2 regions of the Streptomyces bacillaris genome follow, and region 2 is predicted to be linked to the other one. Evidence: riboswitches for the same ligand, from Rfam matches in the RefSeq annotation. Region 2 holds a riboswitch; the other holds the start of a gene.
The links. A riboswitch is a leader RNA that binds a small molecule or an ion and turns the genes downstream of it on or off. The one in region 2 is predicted to bind cobalamin.

Region 1 (4,641 bases), 1.4 Mb from region 2:
CCGTCGCGGACGTACGGCGGCTGGCGGGACGGATCCGTTTCTACGTCCGTGAGCTGACCGGCGAGGCCGCGTACGACCGCTATGTGGCGCACGCCAGGACACACGATCCGGACACGCCGGTGATGAGCCGCCGGGCCTTCGAGCACAGCCGCACGGACGCCCGCGAGGCGGACCCCCGCGAGGGCTTCCGCTGCTGCTGACCACCGTCGGCCGATCGGGGCCGCCACACCCCTCCGGGGGCGCGGCGGCCCCTTTCCGCGCCCCCGGACGAGCCCGTCCGCCGCTCGATTCCCCGGTGCGCGGAGCCGCGACCGTACGTAAGGATGTGCCCATGACATCGCACACCCGGTCGCCCCGGCTCCGGCCCCTGCTCCTGGCCGCGGCCCTGGCACTGGCGGCGGTCACGGGCTGCGGCACCGCGTCGGCGCCCGGCTCGGAGCCGACGGCGGAGCGGAGCTCTTCGGCCGAACCGGCGCCCGACCGGGCGGAGCTGGAGGCGCGGGCCGCCGCCGCGCAGCTCGTCACGGACCATGTCTGGGTGACCGAGGCCGCGGGCTACGCCCTGGCGCGCCAGTCGGTCGGGGTGCTCGGTGACGACGGGTTCGGCAGCTCCTACACCGCGCCGGACGGCGGCCTGCTCCAGCTGTCGGTGGAACGCCGCCCGCACGCCGTGGCGGACTGCACGGGCGCCGCCGCGCCCGCCGACGGTGAGAAGCCCCTGGTGACGTGCGAGCGGGACGGCGAACACTGGTACCGCGCCACGGAGTCGGACCACGCGTACGCCCGGGAGCAGGACGGACTCGTGATCACGGTGAGCGGGGCGCGCGAGAAGGTGGACCGGGCGACGCTGCGGTCGGCGGCGCGGGCCGCCCACCGCGCCGACGGCCACGAGCTGGACCGGGTGCTGCCGCCCGCCGGGGGCGGCTCCGGACAACAGCCCGTCGAGCGCGGCGATCTGCCGCCGGTGGGCGACGGCGCCCCGGACAACGAGGTGGGAGCGAGCGGCTGATGGATCTGACGATCAGGGTGGCGGAGCCCGGCGAGTACGCCGTACTCGGCGAGATCATCGCCGAGGCCTATCTCGGCGATGGTCTGCTGGACGGCCCTCAGGACCCCTACCTTCTCAGACTGCGGGCAGTGGAGCAGCGGGCGGCCGAGGCCGAGGTGCTCGTGGCGCTCGACGCGGACGGGGTGGTGCTCGGCGGTGTGACGTATGCCGCTCCCGGCACTCCGTGGCGCGATATCTCCGGTCCGGACGAGGCCGAGTTCCGGATGCTCGCCGTGGCCCGCGCGGGGCGGGGACGGGGCGTGGGAGAGGCGCTCGTACGGGCGTGCGTCGAGCGGGCCCGGTCCGCCGAAGGCGTCCGGGGGCTGGTGCTGTCGACGCAGCCGGCCATGCTCCCGGCCCATAGGATCTACCGTCGGCTCGGCTTTCTGCGGACCCCTGAGCGGGACTGGGAGCCGGTGCCGGGCCTGCGCCTCCTGACCTTCCGGCTGGAGCTGGAGGCGGCCTCCTGAAGGGCACAAGGAATCAACGCGACACAACATGTGGGGGCCGCATCATCTGGCGGCCCCCACATGTATGCTCGACCTCGCTGTCGCCGCAGGGGAATCCGGTGCGAATCCGGAACTGTCCCGCAACGGTGTGATCAGTGTGCTTTGCACACCCGAAGTCCGAAGACCTGTCGACAGTACGTCCGGCTCGACCGAACCGGACGGCAGACGTCCGGGCCTCGCGGATGGGCCGGTGGACGCCGTAGCAGTGCTGCCTTCCCAGGCATCGTGCTGCCCGGTTTCCCCGCTCGCCGCCGGCCCCCAGCCGAGCGAGGGAAAGCCCAGTGACCATCGCGCCCGCCGATCCGGTTTCAGCCACCGAATCCGCTGCCTCCACCGCGTCCGGAGAAGGCACGACCGACGGACCCGGGACCGCCCTGCTGCGGACCCTGACCGACCTCACCGTCGATCTGCCCGACACCGACCCCGGACGGGTCGCCGCCTCCGCGCTCCGCGGGCGCAACGCCCGCTCCGACGAGGCCGAGCTGCGCACGCTGGCCACCGAGGCGGCGGCGGGCCTGATCTCCGAGGACCCGGCGTACTCCAAGCTCGCCGCCCGGCTGCTGACCCGGACGATCGCCGACGAGGCCGCGAGCCAGGGCGCCACCTCCTTCTCCGCCTCGGTCGCCGTCGGCCACCGCGAGGGCCTGATCGCGGACCGCACCGCCGCCTTCGTGGAGCTGCACTCCGAGGCGCTGGACGCGCTGGTGGAGCGGACGCTGGCCGAGGGCGCGGACGACCGCTTCGGCTACTTCGGTCTCCGTACGCTGCACAGCCGTTACCTGCTGCGCCACCCGCTCACCCGTCAGGTCATCGAGACCCCGCAGCACTTCATGCTGCGCGTGGCCGCCGGTCTGGCCGAGGACGAGTCGGTGCGGGCCCTGGACGAGGTCGCCGCGCTCTACGGGCTGATGAGCAAGCTGGACTACCTCCCCTCCTCCCCCACGCTCTTCAACTCCGGCACCCGGCACCCGCAGATGTCCTCCTGCTATCTGCTGGACTCCCCCAAGGACGAGCTGGACTCGATCTACGACCGCTACCACCAGGTGGCGCGCCTCTCGAAGCACGCGGGCGGCATCGGCCTCTCCTACTCCCGTATCCGCGCCCGGGGTTCGCTGATCCGGGGCACCAACGGGCACTCCAACGGCATCGTGCCGTTCCTCAAGACGCTGGACGCCTCCGTGGCGGCGGTGAACCAGGGCGGCCGGCGCAAGGGCGCGGCGGCGGTCTACCTGGAGACCTGGCACGCGGACATCGAGGAGTTCCTGGAGCTGCGCGACAACACGGGTGAGGACCAGCGGCGTACGCACAACCTCAACCTGGCGCACTGGATCCCGGACGAGTTCATGCGCCGGGTCGACGCGGACACCGAGTGGTCGCTCTTCTCCCCCGCCGACGTGCCCGAGCTGGTCGACCTGTGGGGCGACGAGTTCGACGCGGCCTACCGCGCGGCCGAGGCCAAGGGCCTGGCCCGCAAGACGATGCCGGCGCGTGAGCTGTACGGCCGGATGATGCGCACCCTCGCCCAGACCGGCCAGGGGTGGATGACGTTCAAGGACGCCTCCAACCGGACCGCGAACCAGACCGCCGAGCCGGGCCGGGTCGTGCACTCCTCGAACCTGTGCACGGAGATCCTGGAGGTCACCAACGACGGTGAGACGGCCGTCTGCAACCTGGGCTCGGTCAACCTGGGCGCGTTCGTGGCCGACGGCACGATCGACTGGGACCGTCTGGACTCCACCGTCCGTACGGCCGTGACCTTCCTCGACCGGGTCGTCGACATCAACTTCTACCCGACCGAGCAGGCCGGGAACTCCAACTCCCGCTGGCGGCCGGTCGGTCTGGGCGCCATGGGCCTCCAGGACGTCTTCTTCCAGCTGCGCCTGCCGTTCGACTCGCCCGAGGCCCGCGCGCTCTCCACGAAGATCTCCGAGCGGATCATGCTGGCCGCGTACGAGGCGTCCTGCGACCTGGCCGAGCGCTCGGGCCCGCTGCCCGCGTGGTCGGAGACGCGTGCCGCGCGCGGTGTGCTCCACCCCGACCACTACGACACCGAGCTGAACTGGCCCGAGCGCTGGGACGCCCTGCGCGCCCGGATCGCCAAGACCGGCATGCGCAACTCGCTGCTGCTCGCCATCGCGCCGACCGCGACGATCGCCTCGATCGCCGGTGTGTACGAGTGCATCGAGCCGCAGGTCTCCAACCTGTTCAAGCGCGAGACGCTCAGCGGCGAGTTCCTCCAGGTGAACGCCTACCTGGTGGACGAGCTGAAGAAGCTCGGCGTCTGGGACGCCCGCACCCGTGAGGCGCTGCGCGAGGCCAGCGGCTCGGTCCAGGGCTTCGCGTGGATCCCCGAGGACGTGCGGGCGCTGTACCGCACGGCGTGGGAGATCCCGCAGCGCGGTCTGATCGACATGGCGGCGGCCCGTACGCCGTTCCTCGACCAGAGCCAGTCGCTCAACCTGTTCCTGGAGACGCCGACGATCGGCAAGCTCTCCTCGATGTACGCGTACGCCTGGAAGCAGGGGCTGAAGACGACGTACTACCTCCGCTCGCGCCCGGCGACCCGGATCGCCCGTGCCGCGTCCGGCCAGGCGGCGGCCGCCGCCCCCATCCCCGTACAGCAGGCGACGGCTCCTGACGCGGACGCCATCGCCTGCTCCCTCGAAAACCCCGAGTCCTGCGAGGCCTGCCAGTAATGAGCACCACGAACAACGAGAAGAACCTGCTCGACCCGGGATTCGAGCTGACCCTGCGTCCCATGCGCTACCCGGACTTCTACGAGCGCTACCGGGACGCGATCAAGAACACCTGGACCGTGGAGGAGGTCGACCTCCACTCGGACGTGGCCGACCTCGCCAAGCTGTCGCCGGGTGAGCAGCACATGATCGGCCGCCTGGTCGCCTTCTTCGCGACCGGCGACTCGATCGTGGCGAACAACCTGGTCCTGACGCTGTACAAGCACATCAACTCCCCCGAGGCGCGGCTGTACCTGTCGCGGCAGCTCTTCGAGGAGGCCGTGCACGTCCAGTTCTATCTGACGCTGCTGGACACCTACCTGCCCGACCCGGACGACCGGGCGGCGGC
Region 2 (4,641 bases):
TGAGCGCCTTGGGCCGGTTCAGGGTCACCACCCCCGTACGCCCCTCGGTGCGGACGACGACGTGCTCCTCGGTCATCGCAGGGCTCCCGTCAGACTCCGGGCCACAATGACGCGCATGATCTCGTTGGCCCCTTCCAGGATCTGGTGGACCCGCAGGTCCCGGACGATCTTCTCGATGCCGTACTCGGAGAGATAGCCGTAGCCACCGTGGAGTTGGAGCGCCCGGTCCGCGACCGCGTACCCGGTGTCGGTGGCGAACCGCTTGGCCATCGCGCACAACTCCGGTGCCCCCGGCGACTTCCGGTCCAGCGCCTCGGCGGCCTGCCGCACCAGTGCCCGGGCGGCGGCCAGTTCGGTCGCCATGTCGGCCAGCCGGAACTGCAGCGCCTGCGCCTCCAGCAGCCGGGCCCCGAACGCCTCCCGGTCCGCGAGATGGGCCAGGGACCGGTCCAGCGCGCTCTGCGCACCGCCCAACGAGCAGGCGGCGATGCCGAGTCGGCCGCCGTTGAGGCCGTTCATCGCGATCCGGAAGCCCTCGCCCTCGGCGCCCAGCATCCGGTCGGCCGGGATGCGCACGCCGTCGAGCATGACCTGCCGGGTGGGCTGCGCGTTCCACCCCATCTTCTTCTCGTTGGCCCCGAACGAGAGCCCCGCGTCGTCCCGTTCGACGAGGAGCGCGGAGATCCCGCCGGGACCGCTGTCGCCCGTGCGGGCCAGCACGATGTAGAGGTGCGTGGCGCCCGCCCCGGAGATGAACTGCTTCGTCCCCGTCAGGACGTAGTGGTCGCCGTCGCGCTCGGCGCGGGTGCGCAGCGCCGCCGCGTCGGAGCCCGCGCCCGGCTCGGTCAGGCAGTAACTGCCCAGCTGCTCCATGGTGCACAGCTCCGGCAGATACCGGGCGCGCTGGGCGTCGGTGCCGTACTGGTCGACCATCCAGGCGACCATGTTGTGGATCGAGAGGTACCCGGCGACCGACGGGCAGCCGGTGGCCAGGGCCTCGAAGACGAGGACCCCGTCGGAGCGGGACAGCCCGGAGCCGCCCACCTCCTCCCGTACGTACACACCTCCGAGACCGAGGTCCGCCGCCTTCCGCAGGACGTCGACGGGGAAGTGCTTCTCCTGGTCCCAGGCCACCGCGTGCGGGGCCAGGTGCTCCTGGGCGAAGTCGAGTGTGGTCTCGACGACCGCGAGCTGGTCGTCGCTGAGCAGGGTGGTCACAGCGGTCATCCCATGGTCGGAATCGTGAAGCTCGCACCGTCCCGGATCCCGGAGGCGGGCCAGCGCGAAGTGACGGTCTTGGTACGGGTGTAGAAGCGGATGGCGTCCGGTCCGTGCTGGTTCAGGTCCCCGAAGCCGGAGCGCTTCCAGCCGCCGAACGTGTGGTACGCCACCGGCACCGGGATCGGCACGTTCACGCCGACCATCCCGGTGTCGACGCGGCGGGTGAAGTCGCGGGCGATGTCGCCGTCACGGGTGAAGAGGGCGACGCCGTTGCCGTACGCGTGCTCCGAGGGCAGCCGCAGCGCCTCCTCGTAGTCCGCCGCACGGACCACGGAGAGCACGGGCCCGAAGATCTCCTCCTGGTAGATCCGCATGTCCGGGGTGACCCGGTCGAAGAGCGAGGCGCCCGCGAAGAACCCGTCCTCATGGCCTTCGAGGGTGAAGTCCCGCCCGTCCACGACGAGTTCGGCGCCCTCCTCGACACCGAGGTCGACATAGCCGCGCACCCGGTCCACCGCGTCCCGGCCCACCAGCGGCCCGAAGTCGGCGTCCGGGTCGTCCGAGCGGCCGATCCGCAGCTCACCGATCCGCTCGGTGAGCCTGGCGACCAGTGCGTCGGCGGTTGCCTCACCGACCGGCACGGCCACCGAGATCGCCATGCACCGCTCGCCCGCCGAGCCGTACCCGGCCCCGATCAGCGCGTCCACCGCCTGGTCGAGATCGGCGTCCGGCATCACGATCATGTGGTTCTTGGCCCCGCCGAAACACTGCGCCCGCTTGCCGTGGGCGGCGGCCGTCGCGTAGATGTGCGCGGCGATCGGCGTCGAGCCGACGAAGCCGAGCGCCTTGACGCGCGGGTCCTCCAGCAGGGTGTCCACGGGCTCCTTGCCGCCGTTGACGACGTTCAGGACCCCCGGCGGAAGCCCGGCCTCCAGGAAGAGTTCGGCCAGCCGCAGCGGCACCGACGGGTCGCGCTCCGAGGGCTTGAGGATGAAGGCGTTACCGCAGGCCAGAGCGGGCGCGGCCTTCCAGAGCGGGATCATCGCCGGGAAGTTGAACGGGGTGATGCCCGCGACCACGCCCAGCGGCCGGCGCAGCGAGTGGACATCGATCCCGGCGCCCGCGTTGTCGGTGAACTCGCCCTTCAGCAGATGCGGGACACCGGCCGCGAACTCCACCACGTCCAGGCCGCGCGCGATGTCGCCGTGCGCGTCGGCCACGGTCTTGCCGTGCTCGGAGGAGAGCAGCCGGGCCAGGGAGTCCTTCTCCTTCTCCACCAGCTGGAGGAAGCGCAGCAGCACCCGGGCGCGGCGCTGCGGGTTCCACTCGCCCCACTCCCGCTGCGCCTCGGCGGCATCGGCGATGGCCGCCTCGGTCTCGGACCGGCCGGCCAGCGGCACCCGGGCCTGGACCTGTCCGGTGTTGGGGTCGTAGACATCGCCGTACGTGCCCGAGGCGCCGGGCGTGTGCTTGCCGCCGATGAAATGGGTGAGTTCGCGGACCATGGAAACCTGCTCTCGTCGGTGAGATCGTCAGGAGAGATCCGGGGATGGCGCACGGCTGCCACCGGCCCACGCACCGGTCGGGTGCACGGGGGCGCGGAAGGGCTGCCGCCAGGGGGGACGCGAAGGGCGGGGGCCGTCAGGGGGCGGGGAGAACCGCTCGCCGGGACGGGCCTGCGGGGCCGTGGGTGCGCACCGGTGCCATGCGTGTCTGCTCCATCCTCGTGGAAACACGGAACAATCCCCGTGGCCGGTATCCTGACTCCCGGATCAGCGCACGCCCTCTTGCCTTCCCGACGGCTGGTTCGTCGTCAGTGGCGTGTCCTGCGAGGACGGACTCCCCGGTCACAGTGGCGGGACCGCGCCGGAATCGCACCGGCTTCCCTGACACCACGGGCCTTCGAGGCGCCTGGCACCATGCCGGTCGCCCCTCTGCTCACGAACATATAGTTGGACGTCCTAGTAAGTCCACCCCGCCTCGCTCCGACATGCGCGCCCTTGCCCCTTGCCCCGGCCGGGGGCCTGCCTGTGCTGGTCGGTGCGGTGGCCGCCTCGCCCCCTGCCCGGCCCGGCCGGCCCGTCCTGGCATGATCGGCCGACATGAGCGACGCACCACCACGCCACATCCTCGTCATCGGCATGGGCGCCGGCGACCCCGACCACCTGACCCTCGCCGCGATCAAGGCGATGCGCCGGGCGCAGGTCTTCTTCGTGCTCGGCAAGGGCCGTGAGAAGGAGTCCCTCACCCGGCTGCGACGGGACATCCTGGCCGAACACCTCACCGGCCCCTACCGGGTCGTCGAGGCCGAGGACCCCTGGCGGGACCGCACCCAGGACGACCGGGGGCGCTACACCTCGGCGGTCCACGACTGGCGCCACCGCCGCGCCGACATCTGCGAACGCCTGATCATCGAGGAGCTGGCACCGGGGGAGTGCGGGGCGTTCCTGGTCTGGGGCGACCCGTCCCTGTACGACAGCACCCTGGCGATCCTGGAGGACATCCAGGACCGGGGAACGGTGGAATTCGGCCATGAGGTGATTCCCGGCATCAGCAGCGTCTCCGCCCTCGCCGCCCGCCACCGTACGTCCCTGAACCAGGTCGGCCGCCCGATCCACATCACCCCCGGCCGACGGCTCGCGGAGGGGTTCCCGGACGACGACGGCGACATCGTGGTGATGCTCGACGGCCACGAGAGCTTCACCCATCTGACGGGCCGGGGGCTCTGGATCTACTGGGGCGCCTACATCGGCACCCCGGACGAACTCCTGGTCTCCGGCCCGCTCGACGAGGTCGCGGACCGGATCAGCCGGGTCCGCGCCGAGGCCCGCGAACGGCACGGCTGGATCATGGACACGTACCTGCTGCGGCAGGGGCCGGGGACGCCGGGCGGCGCGAGGGGCTGAGGGGCGCCTCGGCATCCCGGAGGCGTCGGGTGGTGCGGCGCCGCTGATGGGCCCCGGCCCGTGGGCGGGGGCCCGGACAAGGGGTGGCGGGCCGGGCGAGGCGCGGGCGGCGGCGCCGCACCTCGTCGTCGGGCCCTGCCGGGGTCAGCTCCGGGACTCGTGCGCCCGGATCAGGCCGAGCCCATGGCCGAGGCTCGGGCACTCGGCGCTCAGGTCGTTGCCCCGCACCAGATAGTTGTCCACGCGCCCGTCGGTGGCGCGCTCCACGGCCCGGTACTGCGTGCCGTTCACCGTGATCGTCCAGCCGTCGCCGTCCTGGGCCCAGCCGACTGTCTTCTTCATACAGCGCTCCCCTTCTCTCCTCGCCGCCGCGGGTCGGCGGCCGTGTATTGGCAAGAAGAACGGCCTGTGACGCTCTGTGGTTCCGCCTCGCCTACGCCATTCGGTTACATCTGTGTCACCGTGCCACCACGAGCTGACCGGAAGTCAGCGAACGGGCGAAGAGGAGCGGAAT

Region 1: another riboswitch for cobalamin. It lies ahead of DJ476_RS10000 (ribonucleoside-diphosphate reductase subunit alpha); the one in region 2 lies ahead of DJ476_RS04225 (CoA-acylating methylmalonate-semialdehyde dehydrogenase).

What each region holds. Positions count from the first base shown of each region.
Region 1 is NZ_CP029378.1:2,443,930-2,448,570, forward strand. Features, by position in the region: gene DJ476_RS09985 (YbdD/YjiX family protein) at 1-200, shown strand, start outside; gene DJ476_RS09990 (hypothetical protein) at 332-1,009, shown strand; gene DJ476_RS09995 (GNAT family N-acetyltransferase) at 1,009-1,518, shown strand; cobalamin riboswitch at 1,571-1,704, shown strand; gene DJ476_RS10000 (ribonucleoside-diphosphate reductase subunit alpha) at 1,839-4,253, shown strand; gene DJ476_RS10005 (ribonucleotide-diphosphate reductase subunit beta) at 4,253-4,641, shown strand, end outside.
Region 2 is NZ_CP029378.1:1,008,377-1,013,017, reverse strand. Features, by position in the region: gene DJ476_RS04235 (enoyl-CoA hydratase/isomerase family protein) at 1-76, opposite strand, end outside; gene DJ476_RS04230 (acyl-CoA dehydrogenase family protein) at 73-1,227, opposite strand; gene DJ476_RS04225 (CoA-acylating methylmalonate-semialdehyde dehydrogenase) at 1,224-2,726, opposite strand; cobalamin riboswitch at 2,955-3,133, opposite strand; gene cobF (precorrin-6A synthase (deacetylating)) at 3,324-4,127, shown strand; gene DJ476_RS04215 (hypothetical protein) at 4,272-4,469, opposite strand.